DNA from 4 places in the Erwinia papayae genome. Region 1 is predicted to be linked to each of the others. Evidence: predicted binding sites of a transcription regulator. Region 1 holds the regulator's gene; each other region holds the start of a gene.
What was found. The regulator Fur, encoded in region 1, represses iron uptake genes when iron is present. The targets are predictions, from matches to a motif close to ATAATAATGAGAACNACTATCAA.

Region 1 (3,202 bases):
AATGAATAGTGACGCCGTTGATGCACTGAACCAGCTGGCAGAAGCCCGCAATATCAGTCGCAGCGAACTGATTGAAGAAATGATCATGACGCAACTGGTCAATTCATCATGTTGAGCAAGTCGGCCTCAGAGAATTCCACGGCACAGAGCACAAAGCGACAAATGCGGGAGGATTCCTCATTTATCCACCCGATGCGGTCTGCTATCATTGCCGCTAATATTTTCAGATCAGCCGTCCCTTTTTAAGATTCAAGAGGTTATTAAACTCATGGCAATCGTAGGCATTTTCTTTGGCAGCGATACAGGCAATACGGAAAACATTGCAAAAATGATACAGAAGCAGCTGGGTAATGAGGTTGCGGAAGTTCATGATATTGCTAAAAGCAGCAAAGAAGACCTTGAAGCCTTTGATATTCTGCTGCTGGGCATTCCAACCTGGTACTATGGCGAAGCGCAGTGCGACTGGGACGACTTTTTCCCGACGCTGGAAGAAATTGACTTCAACGGCAAACTGGTGGCGCTGTTTGGCTGTGGCGATCAGGAAGATTATGCTGAATATTTCTGCGATGCGATGGGCACCATTCGCGACATTATTGAGCCAAATGGCGCAGTGATTGTCGGTCACTGGCCTACTGAGGGCTATCATTTTGAAGCCTCTAAAGGGCTGGCAGATGACACGCATTTCCTTGGTCTGGCCATTGATGAAGACCGCCAGCCTGAGCTGACAAATGAACGCACTGAAAAGTGGGTTAAACAGATCTACGAAGAGTTACAGCTTAAAGAGATTCTTGAAGCCTGATTTGCTCCTCTGCTGAGGATGCCAATCACGCAACATATCTGTGGTTTTTTCCTATGAATATAATAGGAACATTTTTGTAACTTTCATCTGCAACACTGTACAATATCGCCATCGACCCTTCGCGCTTCGGGTATCTGCCTGGAGTGCGTCAAGCCGGAAACAGAGCGAAATGTAAACCCGCACGGTGTCGTTGCTTCCCCCGGATGTACAGGTTTTTGCCCTGCCCTCTGCGGCGGTTCTGCGCCTTTCCGGTGGTTTTCATTTCGACACATCAGTTCTATACTGGGTAGCTTAGCTTTTGTTTAGGCCGATGTTCAGGGTTTTTCAGCCACTTAGTGACAAGCAAAGTAACAGGACAATATCCGCATGACTGACAATAACACCGCATTAAAGAAGGCCGGCCTGAAAGTCACGCTTCCCCGATTGAAAATTCTGGAAGTGCTTCAGGAACCAGAGTGCCATCACGTCAGTGCGGAAGATTTGTACAAACGCCTGATTGATATGGGCGAAGAAATTGGTCTGGCAACGGTCTACCGTGTGCTTAACCAGTTTGATGATGCAGGCATCGTCACCCGCCACAACTTCGAAGGTGGCAAGTCCGTTTTCGAGCTTACTCAACAGCACCATCATGATCACCTTATCTGCCTGGACTGCGGCAAAGTGATCGAATTCAGTGACGAATCCATTGAATCCCGTCAGCGTGATATCGCTTCGCGCCACGGTATCAAGCTCAGCAACCACAGTCTTTATCTCTACGGCCATTGCGCAACAGGCGACTGCCGCGAAGACGAAACACTGCATGACGATTAAATAAATCACCTGCTTTGCAGGTGATTTGCTTCATATTTCTGTCAATCAGCCTCATAGTCAGTGCTTCCCTGAAGTAAAACACCGCTTTTCTTCCGAAATGTGAAAGATGACAGATGGCCTGTTTTCACTGTCATTAAAGCTGGCGCCCGGTAACGAAGGCGCCAGTCTGGCGTTTTAATACTGATAACAAAAAAACAACTGAAGTCAGCCTGTGAACCTGACCATCAAAGCTTTTCAGCACGGCTGTAACGTTTTCCATCCGGACTGACCGAGCGGACCATCACATCACCGCTTACCGCAGGTTGTGCAGTGGCATCATAGCGTTGCCAGTTTTTGCCTGCATCAAGGCTGTATTCGATGGTCAGACCAGGCAGCGCGATATTTGCCTCGAGCTTACCATCAACTATTTTTCCTCCTGGTACAGGCAGTCGGTAGTGGATTCCGGTTTTATCGAGTTTGGCCAGCTCTCGTTGCCCCAGCAGATTGGCAAAGCGCTGCCAGTCTTTCAGCAGTGCCTGCTGGTCAACAAAGGTGGTTTTCCCACCCACATACTCTCTTCCTGCCTGGTAATCCTGTTCCCAGGCAGCACGATGCCATGCACGCTCAGCCACGGATAACATACGCGGGAAAATCATATATTCCATCTGCTCATCAGATCTGACGGTTTCACTCCACAACTGTGCAGATAATCCATACGCTCCGGGCCAGCTCTTATCTGATTTGGCACTAAAGGTATTGCCATCGCGATCCACTGAGGTTTCAGCATTCTGTGGCAAATTATTCGGGGCAAAGCTGAATACTTTACGCTCATCGCTGAAACGAGTTCCCCAGTAATAGCCGCGCTCTAATGGATTGACTTCATAAGGGAAATCCATATAGACGTAATCCGGGTTAGAGATAACCACTTCATAGCCTTTGTTGGCCCAGTCATTAGCGGAATCAAACCCTCCCCAGAACAAGGTATCCCAGAAGTTGACTCCCATTCGCTCAGTGGCAAATGTTTTAGCCCCTTCAGCATCCTTCAGACCATCCTGCCATGCCTGCATTTTTTCAATGCCATGCTGCTTAACCAGTTGACTGACCTGGGCTGCGAAATAGCTGGGCAGATGTTCCATATCTTCCACTTTGCCATCGGCAATCATTTTCTGGCACGCCTGAGATTTTGCCCAGGGCTTATCTTCCCGGCTCATATCATGACGCCCGGTCCCTGCCACAGGGTTGCTGACATCAGAATAGCCCGTACCGAGGCGAATATTTTTGGCTTCATCACCACCAAAATGCCAGGTTTGCAACGGCTGTCCTGCTTCGCGGTGCATCGCCTGAATTTCACCAATCACCTTGTCACTGAAGCGCAGGGAAGAATCCAGGCAAGGATTCAGATAGCTAGTGTGGTCATAAAACTGTACTGAGGTGGTATTAGACGTATCGGTCGGATCCAGCAAACGGTATTCAGATGCCTCAGCCGTTTTGCCTTCCTTCATCAGTCGGTTGTAGCGCGCTTCCATAGAGATCACCGCTGCACGCGCATGTGCCGGCATATCTATTTCAGGGATCACCTGAATACCCCGCGCTGCCGCGTATTTTACTATTTCG
Region 2 (3,202 bases), 1.3 Mb from region 1:
GTCGGTTACCGGCCCCGCCAGCTGCATCACATCCGCTTTGCCATTTGCCGCTGCACTGCCACCTTTCACCGTCAGCTTGCCTTTTGGATTACTCAGCAGGCCACAGGTCATCTCGTATTCACCGGCTTCCAGCGTGGCGGTCAGCTTCTGGCTAAAGCCAGGTGCGATATTTTCACGCTCTTCCACCACCATTACCCCTTTCAGAATCTCCCACTCCAGCGCTTTCTGGCTGTTGTTCTGGATAATGAACTGGGTTTTACCGGTGCTGACGGTGACCGCCATCGGCTCACACTGCTTGTCAGTGACGGTAATTTTTACCTGAGGAATATCCGCCGCCATTGCCGCAGAGGTCCCGGCCAGCAGGGTAACAAGTGCAGCGCTCAGTGCAGAGTGACGAAAACGAAGAGTCATATTCAATACCTGTGAAAAGTTCATTGGATAAAGGCTTCAACGCGAGGAGCGAATTGCTGCCGCCTGGGGACGCGCCGGCATAAAGAACAGCACCAGCGCAGGGACTAAATAGATTAACCATACCGCCACTTCACTGACGCTGGGCGTTTCCTGATAGCCAAAAAAGCCTTCCAGCAACGTACCTGCCAGCGTACCGGTGGAGAGGGTCTGACTGAAATCGAAGGCCACCGTCTGGAAATGATTCCACAATCCGGCCTCGTGGAAAGCCCGTATTGCTCCGGCCGCCAGCCCGGCGGCGACAAACAGAATAAACAGACTGGTCCAGCGGAAGAACAGCGCCAGATTCAGGCGCACCCCGCCCCAGTAGATCAATACCCCGAACAGAACCGCCGTCGCGAGGCCCAGCAGCGCGCCGACCGGCGGAGCAATGCCGACATCCTGCTGAAATGCCGCCAGCAGGAAAAACACTGACTCCAGCCCTTCGCGGACTACCGCCAGAAATACCATCATCACCAGCGCCCAGCCGCTGCCGTTGCCTTTCTGCAACGCGGTTTCCACCGCCCCTTCCAGTTGCGCCTTCACGTTACGTGAAACCTTGCGCATCCAGAACACCATATACGTCAGAATACAGACAGCCACCACGGCCACTATCCCTTCAAACAGCTCCTGCTGCTTCTGCGGAAATTCGCCGGTGGTTTCATTAATAAACCAGCCCAGTCCGAGGCAGAGCGCGGCGGCAACAAACACCCCAATCCACATGGCGCTGAACCACTGGCCTCGCCCGGTCCGCTTCAGATAGCCCGCAATCAGACTGACGATCAGCGCGGCTTCCAGCCCTTCGCGTAACATGATGAGAAACGGGACAAACATGCCGGTACCTTCAAGTGTTAAGAGAAATTCAGTTCGGGTAAAGAAACGTAAATCAAAACGATACCGATTATCATTATCGCGGCAGAAAAAACAAGGGTTGTGGCAGGTATTTTCGTGCGGGCTGTGGTGCTGTGAGGATTAAACGGGCCGCGAAATACGGCCCGTTGACATCAGTGTGCTTTAAATTCCGCTTCGCCAGCGGCAAAGCGCTGTTGCGCTGCGGCAGAAGGCTCACGGTCCAGCAGGCTGAACAGCACAATTGCCAGGCTGGCAAACAGGAAGCCGGGGATGATTTCGTACAAATTCAGCCACGCATACTGTTTCCAGATCAGTACGGTTGCGGCCCCGACAATCATCCCAGCCAGCGCGCCGTTGCGGGTCATGCGTTTCCAGATAAGCGAAAGCAGCACCACCGGACCAAAGGCCGCACCAAAGCCAGCCCAGGCATAGCTCACCAGCCCCAGCACCCGGTTTTCCGGGTTGGACGCCATCAGGATAGCGACCAGCGCCACCAGCAGCACCATCGCCCTGCCCATCCATACCAGCTCACGCTGGCTGGCATTTTTACGCAGGAAATTCTTGTAGAGATCTTCGGTCAGCGCCGAGGAGCAGACCAGCAGCTGGCAGCTGAGGGTGGACATCACCGCCGCCAGAATGGCCGACAGCAACACCCCGGCAATCCACGGATTGAACAGCAAACGTGCCAGCTCGATAAACACCCGTTCGCCGTTTTGTGACACCCCCGCCGCCTGCTCCGGATGGTTCTGGAAATAAGCAATACCAAAAAAGCCCACCCCCACCGCGCCGCCCAGGCAGAGGATCATCCAGCTCATGCCAATACGGCGGGCAGTACGAATGGAGCGGTGCGAGTCAGCCGCCATAAAGCGCGCCAGAATATGTGGCTGGCCAAAGTAGCCCAGCCCCCAGCCCAGCAGAGAAATCACTGCGATAAAATTGAGGTTTTTCAGCATATTGAGGTTTTCAAGACTTTTCGCCTCAATCACCGCCAGCGAGTCACTCACCCCGCCTACGGCAAAAATGACGATGACCGGGGTCAGAATCAGCGCGAAAATCATCAAACCGGCCTGCACGGTATCGGTCCAGCTGATTGCCAGAAAACCGCCGACAAAGGTGTAGATGATGGTGGCCGCAGCACCGGCCCACAACGCGGTCTGATAACTCATGCCGAAGGTGCTTTCAAACAGACGCGCCCCGGCGACAATGCCGGAGGCACAGTAAATGGTGAAAAACACCAGAATCACCAGCGCAGAAATCACCCGCAGCAGCTTACTGTTATCTTCAAAGCGGCTGGAGAAGTAGTCTGGCAGCGTCAGGGCATTATCATGGTGCTCGGTCTGCACGCGCAGCCGTCCAGCAACAATTTTCCAGTTGAGCCACGCACCGATGGTCAGGCCGATGGCTATCCAGCTTTCTGAAATACCGGAGAGGAAAATGGCACCGGGCAGGCCCATCAGCAACCAGCCGCTCATATCAGATGCCCCGGCAGACAGCGCGGTGACCACGCTTCCCAGGCTGCGTCCGCCCAGTATATAGTCATCAAAGTTTTTTGTTGACCGCCAGGCAATAAATCCAATCAGCACCATGCCGAAGATATAAACGCAAAAGGTCACCATCATTGGTGTGCTTGCTGTCATTCAGGTTCTCCACTTTATGATTGTTAATGCACACTCCCCGGCCTGCAGACATCCTTAAAAATTCTTTCTGGATCCGGAGCGGGGTATCCTGCCGTAAACCGCGATAGCGGACAAATGATTTAACACGGTAGTTACAACGCTTTCACCATTAATCCTGACTGTGATGCTGACAGGTTGCACTGGATCACAGTGTAAGCGGTTGCACCTGTGAAAAACCATATTAAAACCAGGATTTAACACACTCTTCGCTATCGACAATGACTAAA
Region 3 (3,202 bases), 500 kb from region 1:
TTTTGCCTGAGGAGAGTGGGAAATATGTGCCGCCCGCAGGACAAAGTCTGCGACAACATATTGACGGGCTCTGGCCGGTACTGACCCGCACAGCCCATCAGGCTAATTCCTGGGATTCACTGCTGTCGCTGCCCTCTCCGTATGTCGTGCCGGGTGGTCGCTTCCGCGAGGTCTATTACTGGGACAGTTATTTTACCATGCTCGGTCTGGCTGAAAGCAATCACTGGGATCGCGTGCAGGATATGGTGAATAACTTCGCTTACCTGCTGGACAGATATGGTCATATCCCTAACGGTAATCGCAGCTATTATCTCAGCCGCTCTCAGCCGCCATTTTTCAGTATGATGGTCGATCTTCTGGCGCAGCATCAGGGGGACGAGGCTTACCGCAAATACCTGCCGGAACTGCAAAAAGAATATGACTACTGGATGGCCGGGGCCGATCGCCTGCAGCCCGGAAACGCCTTTCAGCGCGTGGTGAAACTAAAAGATGGCAGCCTGCTTAACCGCTACTGGGATGACCGGGATGTGCCGCGAACCGAATCCTGGATGGAGGATATAGCCACCGCACAGAAAGCGGGGGATCGTAACAAGGCAGAACTGTATCGGGATCTGCGCGCCGGGGCCGCCTCTGGCTGGGACTTCAGCTCCCGCTGGTTTGTCAATCCGCATGACCTTGCCAGCATCCAGACCACCCGCATTCTTCCTGTAGATCTTAATTCACTGTTATTTCACCTTGAACAGACGCTGGCTCATGCAAGTCAGCTGGCCGGAAACCAATCCGCCAGCCGACGCTTCAGCCAGCTGGCAGAACGGCGGCAACAGGCTGTCAACCGCTATATGTGGGACAGCCGCCAGGGGTGGTACGCCGATTACAACTGGCGTGAAGATCGCATCCGTTCATCGCTGACTGCGGCCACGCTGTTTCCTCTCTGGCTGAAGGTCGCAACGCAACAGCAGGCGGCGAAAACCGCCGATGCCGTGGAAAAACAGCTGGTCAAAGAAGGCGGTCTGGTGACCACGACCGTTAACAATGGTCAGCAGTGGGATGCACCTAATGGCTGGGCACCCCTTCAGTGGGCCGCCGTGGAGGGGCTGAACAACTACGGCAGACAGGCCCTGGCTAAAGAGGTCGGGATGCGCTTTTTAAACAATGTACAAAGCACTTACGATAAGCAGCATAGGCTGGTGGAAAAATATGTGGTGGACGGGAAAGTGCCTGGCGGCGGAGGGGGTGGCGGAGAGTATCCGTTGCAGGATGGCTTCGGCTGGACCAATGGCGTAACGCTGAAACTGATGGACCTCTACTGCCCGAAAAATGTCGTGTGTAATAATGTCAGTGATATTACCAAAAAACAGTAACCTGCGGCGGCACTGCGGTGCCGCCAGTTAAACCCCCATCATTTGCAGGTAATTGATATTCAAAATCATTACTTGAATCCCATTTACGAAAAGATAATAATTCTCATTGAGATTATTATAAATCTTTACATTACCGTTACTGCGCACCTTTTACTCTTCTTTGCCGCAGGCGGATTACACCTGGCCGCACATTTTGTAAGGTAACTGACAATGAGAATGCCTTTTATTCTGAAGCGTTCTGCCCTGCTCTGCTCTGTCGCGCTGACTGCGCCTGCTGTTTCTTTTGCAGCTGATACGCTGGTGGTGACCGCGCAACCTGCTGAAACAGCCACCACACCGACCACCGGTTATACTGCCAAAACCAGCACCGGCGCGATGAAAACCGACCGGCCCCTGGTGACCACCGCCCAGTCCGTCTCGGTCGTGACCCGCCAGCAGATGGAAGATCAGGGGGCGCTGGATGTCAATCAGGCGCTCAATTACACCGCTGGCGCATTCACCAATTTTGCCGGTGCCGCCAGCCGCTACGACACCGTTTCGCTGCGTGGCTTCCACGGCGGTGATGTGGACAATATTTTCCTCGACGGCTTACGGCTGATGAGCGATCCGGGCAGTTACAACGTGTTGCAGGTGGATCCGTGGTTTCTGGAGCGCATCGACGTGATTAAAGGCCCGTCCTCGGCTCTCTACGGTCAGACCGTGCCAGGCGGACTGGTAATGGAAAGCTCCAAACGGCCCCAGTTTACTCCGGAAGGCCACTTCCGCGCGTCCACCGGCACCAACAGCACTAACAGTGCGGCGTTTGATTATACCAACGCGATTAACGATCAATGGGCGTTTCGTCTGACCGGGATTACACGTAACAGCAATACGCAATACGATCACACCCGTGAAGAAAAATATGCCATCTCGCCTTCACTGTTGTGGCAACCGGATGAGGATACGTCGCTGCTGTTACGTGCCTACCTGCAAAAAGATCCGTCCGGCGGTTATCACAGCGCCGTACCCGGTGACGGCAGCATTACTGAACATAACGGCCGTAAATTAAGCAACGGTTTTTACGACGGAGACAGTTCGCTGGATCAGTTTAAACGTCGCGAGCAGATTTACAGTTACCAGTTTGCTCATCGCTTTAATGACACCTGGACCTTCCGCTCCACGGCGAGCTATTCGCACTCCAATGTTGATCTCGATCAGGTTTATCAGATTGGCTGGGACAGCAATAATTCCGACCTGCTGAATCGCTACTATTCCGGTTCGCGTTCGTCGCTGGATGCCTTTGCGCTGGATAACCAGCTGGAAGCCGATTTCGCCACCGGTGAACTGCAACATAAAGTGGTGCTGGGGGCTGAATATCATCAGTACAAAAACGATCTGAGTGATGCCAGCGGCTATGCGACTCAGCTTAACGCCCTGACCGGCGAAGCCCTGGGAACGCGCAGCAGCTACACCTTTACCGATTCACAACGTCGTTATTCCCAGACAGGTGTTTATCTCCAGGATGAGATGCGCTGGCAGAAGTGGCATCTGGATGTATCGGGCCGTTATGACCGTATTGTCTCGGAGACCGATTATTATGATTTCGACAGTAAATACCGTCGTCAGGATGATCATGTCAGTGGGCGCGCCGCGCTACTGTATGCCTTCGATAACGGCATTTCGCCTTATGTCAGCTACAGCCAGGCCATTACGCCGCAATCTCTCTCCGGCGCTGATGGCAATCTGCTGAAACCCACCACCTCAGAGCAGTATGAGACAGGGGTGAAATATCAGCCGGTGGGCACCTCCGATCTCTATTCCGTGGCGCTGTATGACCTGACGCAGAAAGATGTGGGTAATCG
Region 4 (3,202 bases), on a different contig from region 1:
ATGCGCCGGCAGATGGCTGGCGCAAAGCGGTGGTCAGCTGGACGTGGCGCATAAAGGTGCTGCTGCATCTGGAAACCGAGCTGATGAGCAGTATGCGCGAACGGGCAGAAGATGAAGCGATTAACGTCTTTGCCCGCAACCTGCATGATCTGCTGATGGCCGCCCCGGCGGGGATGCGCGCCACCATGGGTCTTGATCCCGGCCTGCGCACCGGCGTAAAAGTAGCGGTGGTCGATGCCACCGGCAAGCTGGTCGCTACCGATACCATTTATCCTCACACCGGTCAGGCAGCGAAAGCGGCCAGCGCGGTGGCTGCGCTTTGTAGCAAACACCAGGTTGAACTGGTGGCGATTGGCAACGGCACTGCCTCACGTGAGACGGAACGCTTCTTCCTTGATGTGCAAAAGCAGTTTCCGCAGGTGCAGGCCCAGAAGGTGATTGTCAGTGAGGCAGGCGCATCCGTCTACTCTGCGTCTGAACTGGCCGCGCTGGAGTTCCCGGACCTCGACGTGTCATTGCGCGGGGCGGTTTCCATCGCGCGTCGCCTACAGGATCCCCTGTCTGAGCTGGTGAAAATCGATCCCAAATCAATCGGGGTCGGCCAGTATCAGCATGATGTCAGCCAGAGCCAGCTGGCGAAGAAGCTGGATGCCGTAGTGGAAGACTGCGTTAACGGCGTGGGGGTGGATCTGAATACCGCCTCAGTCCCGCTGCTGACGCGCGTTGCGGGCCTGAGCAAAATGATCGCACAGAACATTGTCAGCTGGCGCGATGAACATGGGCGTTTTCAGGATCGTCAGCAACTGCTGAAAGTCAGCCGTCTGGGTCCAAAAGCCTTTGAACAATGCGCCGGTTTTCTGCGTATCAATCACGGCGATAATCCGCTGGATGCCTCAACCGTGCACCCGGAGGCCTATCCGGTGGTAGAGCGTATCCTGACCGCTACCCGGCAGGCGCTTGATGAACTAATGGGAAACCCTGCTGAACTGCGTAATCTGCGCGCCGTGGACTTTACCGACGAACGCTTTGGTGTCCCTACCGTCAGCGATATCATTAAAGAGCTGGAGAAGCCGGGGCGCGATCCACGTCCGGAGTTCAAAACCGCACAGTTCGCTGAAGGTATTGAAACCATGAACGACCTGCTTCCCGGCATGGTTCTGGAAGGCGCTGTCACTAACGTCACCAATTTTGGCGCTTTTGTCGATATAGGCGTACATCAGGATGGTCTGGTGCACATCTCGTCTCTCTCCGACAAGTTTGTTGACGATCCACATAAAGTGGTCAAAGCAGGCGACATCGTGAAGGTAAAGGTGATGGAAGTCGATCTTCAGCGTAAGCGTATTGCCCTGACCATGCGTCTGGATGAGCAACCCGGTGAAACCGCCGCCCGCCGCAGTGGCAATGCCAGCCCTCGCGATAACGGCCGCCCGGCACCGAACAAAGCACGTCCACGTCCCGTGGCTCAGAGCGCCGGAAACAGCGCAATGGGCGATGCGCTGGCCGCCGCCTTCGGCAAAAAACGTTAACTGCCGTCAGAGCGGATCGCCCGATCCGCTCATTTTTCGTTCACTGAGTAAATTTGTTCTGTATCAATAAGAGCAATAATCATTCTCATTACAATACCCAACGTTGACAATAATGGTGCGCAATTGCATCGAATGGGTAATTATTTATGCAATATATTCCAGGGCAAGACTATCAAATCCTGAGCTACTCTCCGGACGTCAGCACCGCCTTCCGGCAAAAGCTACTCTCTCTCGGCCTGCTTCCGGGTGCCATATTCAAAGTCAGACGCATAGCCCCGTTGGGCGATCCTGTGCAGATTGAAACGCGCCGCTTCAGTCTGATGCTGCGCAAGAAAGACCTCTCATTCCTGCAAATCGCCCTTCCTGACTAATGTGAGCCTCATCATGAACAGATTAACTATCGGGCTGATTGGTAACCCCAATTCCGGTAAAACCACCCTGTTTAATCAACTGACAGGAGCCAGACAGCATGTCGGCAACTGGGCAGGGGTCACCGTTGAACGCAAATCAGGTCGCTTTACTACCCCGCAGCATCAGGTTGAACTGGTCGATTTGCCTGGCACTTACTCGCTGACCACCATTTCGCAGCAAACCTCGCTGGACGAACAGATTGCCTGCCATTTTATGTTAAGTGGGGAAGCATCGCTGATCATCAACGTGGTCGATGCCAGCAATCTGGAGCGCAACCTCTACCTGACATTACAACTGCTGGAGTTGGGCATTCCCTGTATCGTCGCGCTGAATATGCTGGATATTGCACGCAGCCAGCATATTCACATCGACGTTGCACTGCTTGCTGAAAAACTTGGCTGCCCGGTGATCCCATTAATTTCTAACCGGGGAAGCGGACTGAGCGAGCTCCGGCAAGCCATTGATGACCACCCCGGCGTTGCCGGTCATTTCGCCCTGGCCTGGCCACCTTCTGTAGAAGAGAAGGTATCGCAGCTGACCGCTGCAATGCCACAAAGCGACTCCGCGCGGCAACGCCGCTGGCTGGCATTGCAAACGCTGGAGGGGGATATTTTTTGTCGCGCACAATGTGGCGAAGCCGCCTCCCGGCTCTCCGGCGTTGAGACCTGCCCGCTGGAGATCGCCCATACCCGCTATCAGGCAATTGATACTCTTTGCCAACAGACAACCGCCATGCAGCAGGCGACGCCCCATCGTCTCTCTGCTCGGCTGGACGCGCTGGTACTGAATCGCTGGCTGGGATTTCCGATATTCCTGGCTGTGATGTATTTGATGTTCTTCTTTGCCATCAATATGGGCGGCGCGTTACAACCGCTGTTTGAGATAAGCTCCACCGCAATATTTGTGCATGGCGTGCAGTGGCTGGGCGCAACGCTGCATTTTCCCGGCGTGGTGACGCTGTTTCTGGCACAGGGAATTGGCGGCGGCATCACCACCGTCATGCCGCTGATCCCGCAAATTGGCCTGATGTATCTGTTTCTGTCGATGATGGAAGACTCCGGCTACATGGCCCGTGCGGCCTTCGTGGTTGACAGGCTGATGCAGGCGCTGGGCTTGCCGGGCAAATCGTTTGTCCCGCTGATTGTCGGTTTTGGTTGCAACGTCCCGGCGGTGATGGGATCGCGTACGCTTGATACCCCGCGTGAGCGACTGATCACCATCCTGATGTCGCCCTTTATGTCCTGTGGTGCCCGGCTGGCGATTTT

Region 2: a site for Fur is predicted at 1,333-1,355, ahead of efeU (iron uptake transporter permease EfeU). Genes of this name have one in related genera too.
Region 3: a site for Fur is predicted at 1,452-1,474, ahead of AC3RPL_RS11140 (TonB-dependent siderophore receptor). Genes of this name have one in related genera too.
Region 4: a site for Fur is predicted at 1,599-1,621, ahead of feoA (ferrous iron transporter A). Genes of this name have one in related genera too.

What each region holds. Positions count from the first base shown of each region.
Region 1 is NZ_JBZCHT010000009.1:1,851,346-1,854,547, forward strand. It holds gene ybfE (LexA regulated protein) at 1-115, shown strand, start outside; gene fldA (flavodoxin FldA) at 269-799, shown strand; gene fur (ferric iron uptake transcriptional regulator) at 1,166-1,609, shown strand; gene AC3RPL_RS13590 (beta-N-acetylhexosaminidase) at 1,834-3,202, opposite strand, start outside.
Region 2 is NZ_JBZCHT010000009.1:576,399-579,600, reverse strand. It holds gene efeO (iron uptake system protein EfeO) at 1-411, opposite strand, end outside; gene efeU (iron uptake transporter permease EfeU) at 448-1,281, opposite strand; gene putP (sodium/proline symporter PutP) at 1,452-2,936, opposite strand.
Region 3 is NZ_JBZCHT010000009.1:1,346,722-1,349,923, forward strand. It holds gene treA (alpha,alpha-trehalase TreA) at 1-1,361, shown strand, start outside; gene AC3RPL_RS11140 (TonB-dependent siderophore receptor) at 1,572-3,202, shown strand, end outside.
Region 4 is NZ_JBZCHT010000013.1:1,116,221-1,119,422, reverse strand. It holds gene AC3RPL_RS21190 (Tex family protein) at 1-1,526, shown strand, start outside; gene feoA (ferrous iron transporter A) at 1,673-1,897, shown strand; partial or broken gene feoB (Fe(2+) transporter permease subunit FeoB) at 1,911-3,202, shown strand, end outside.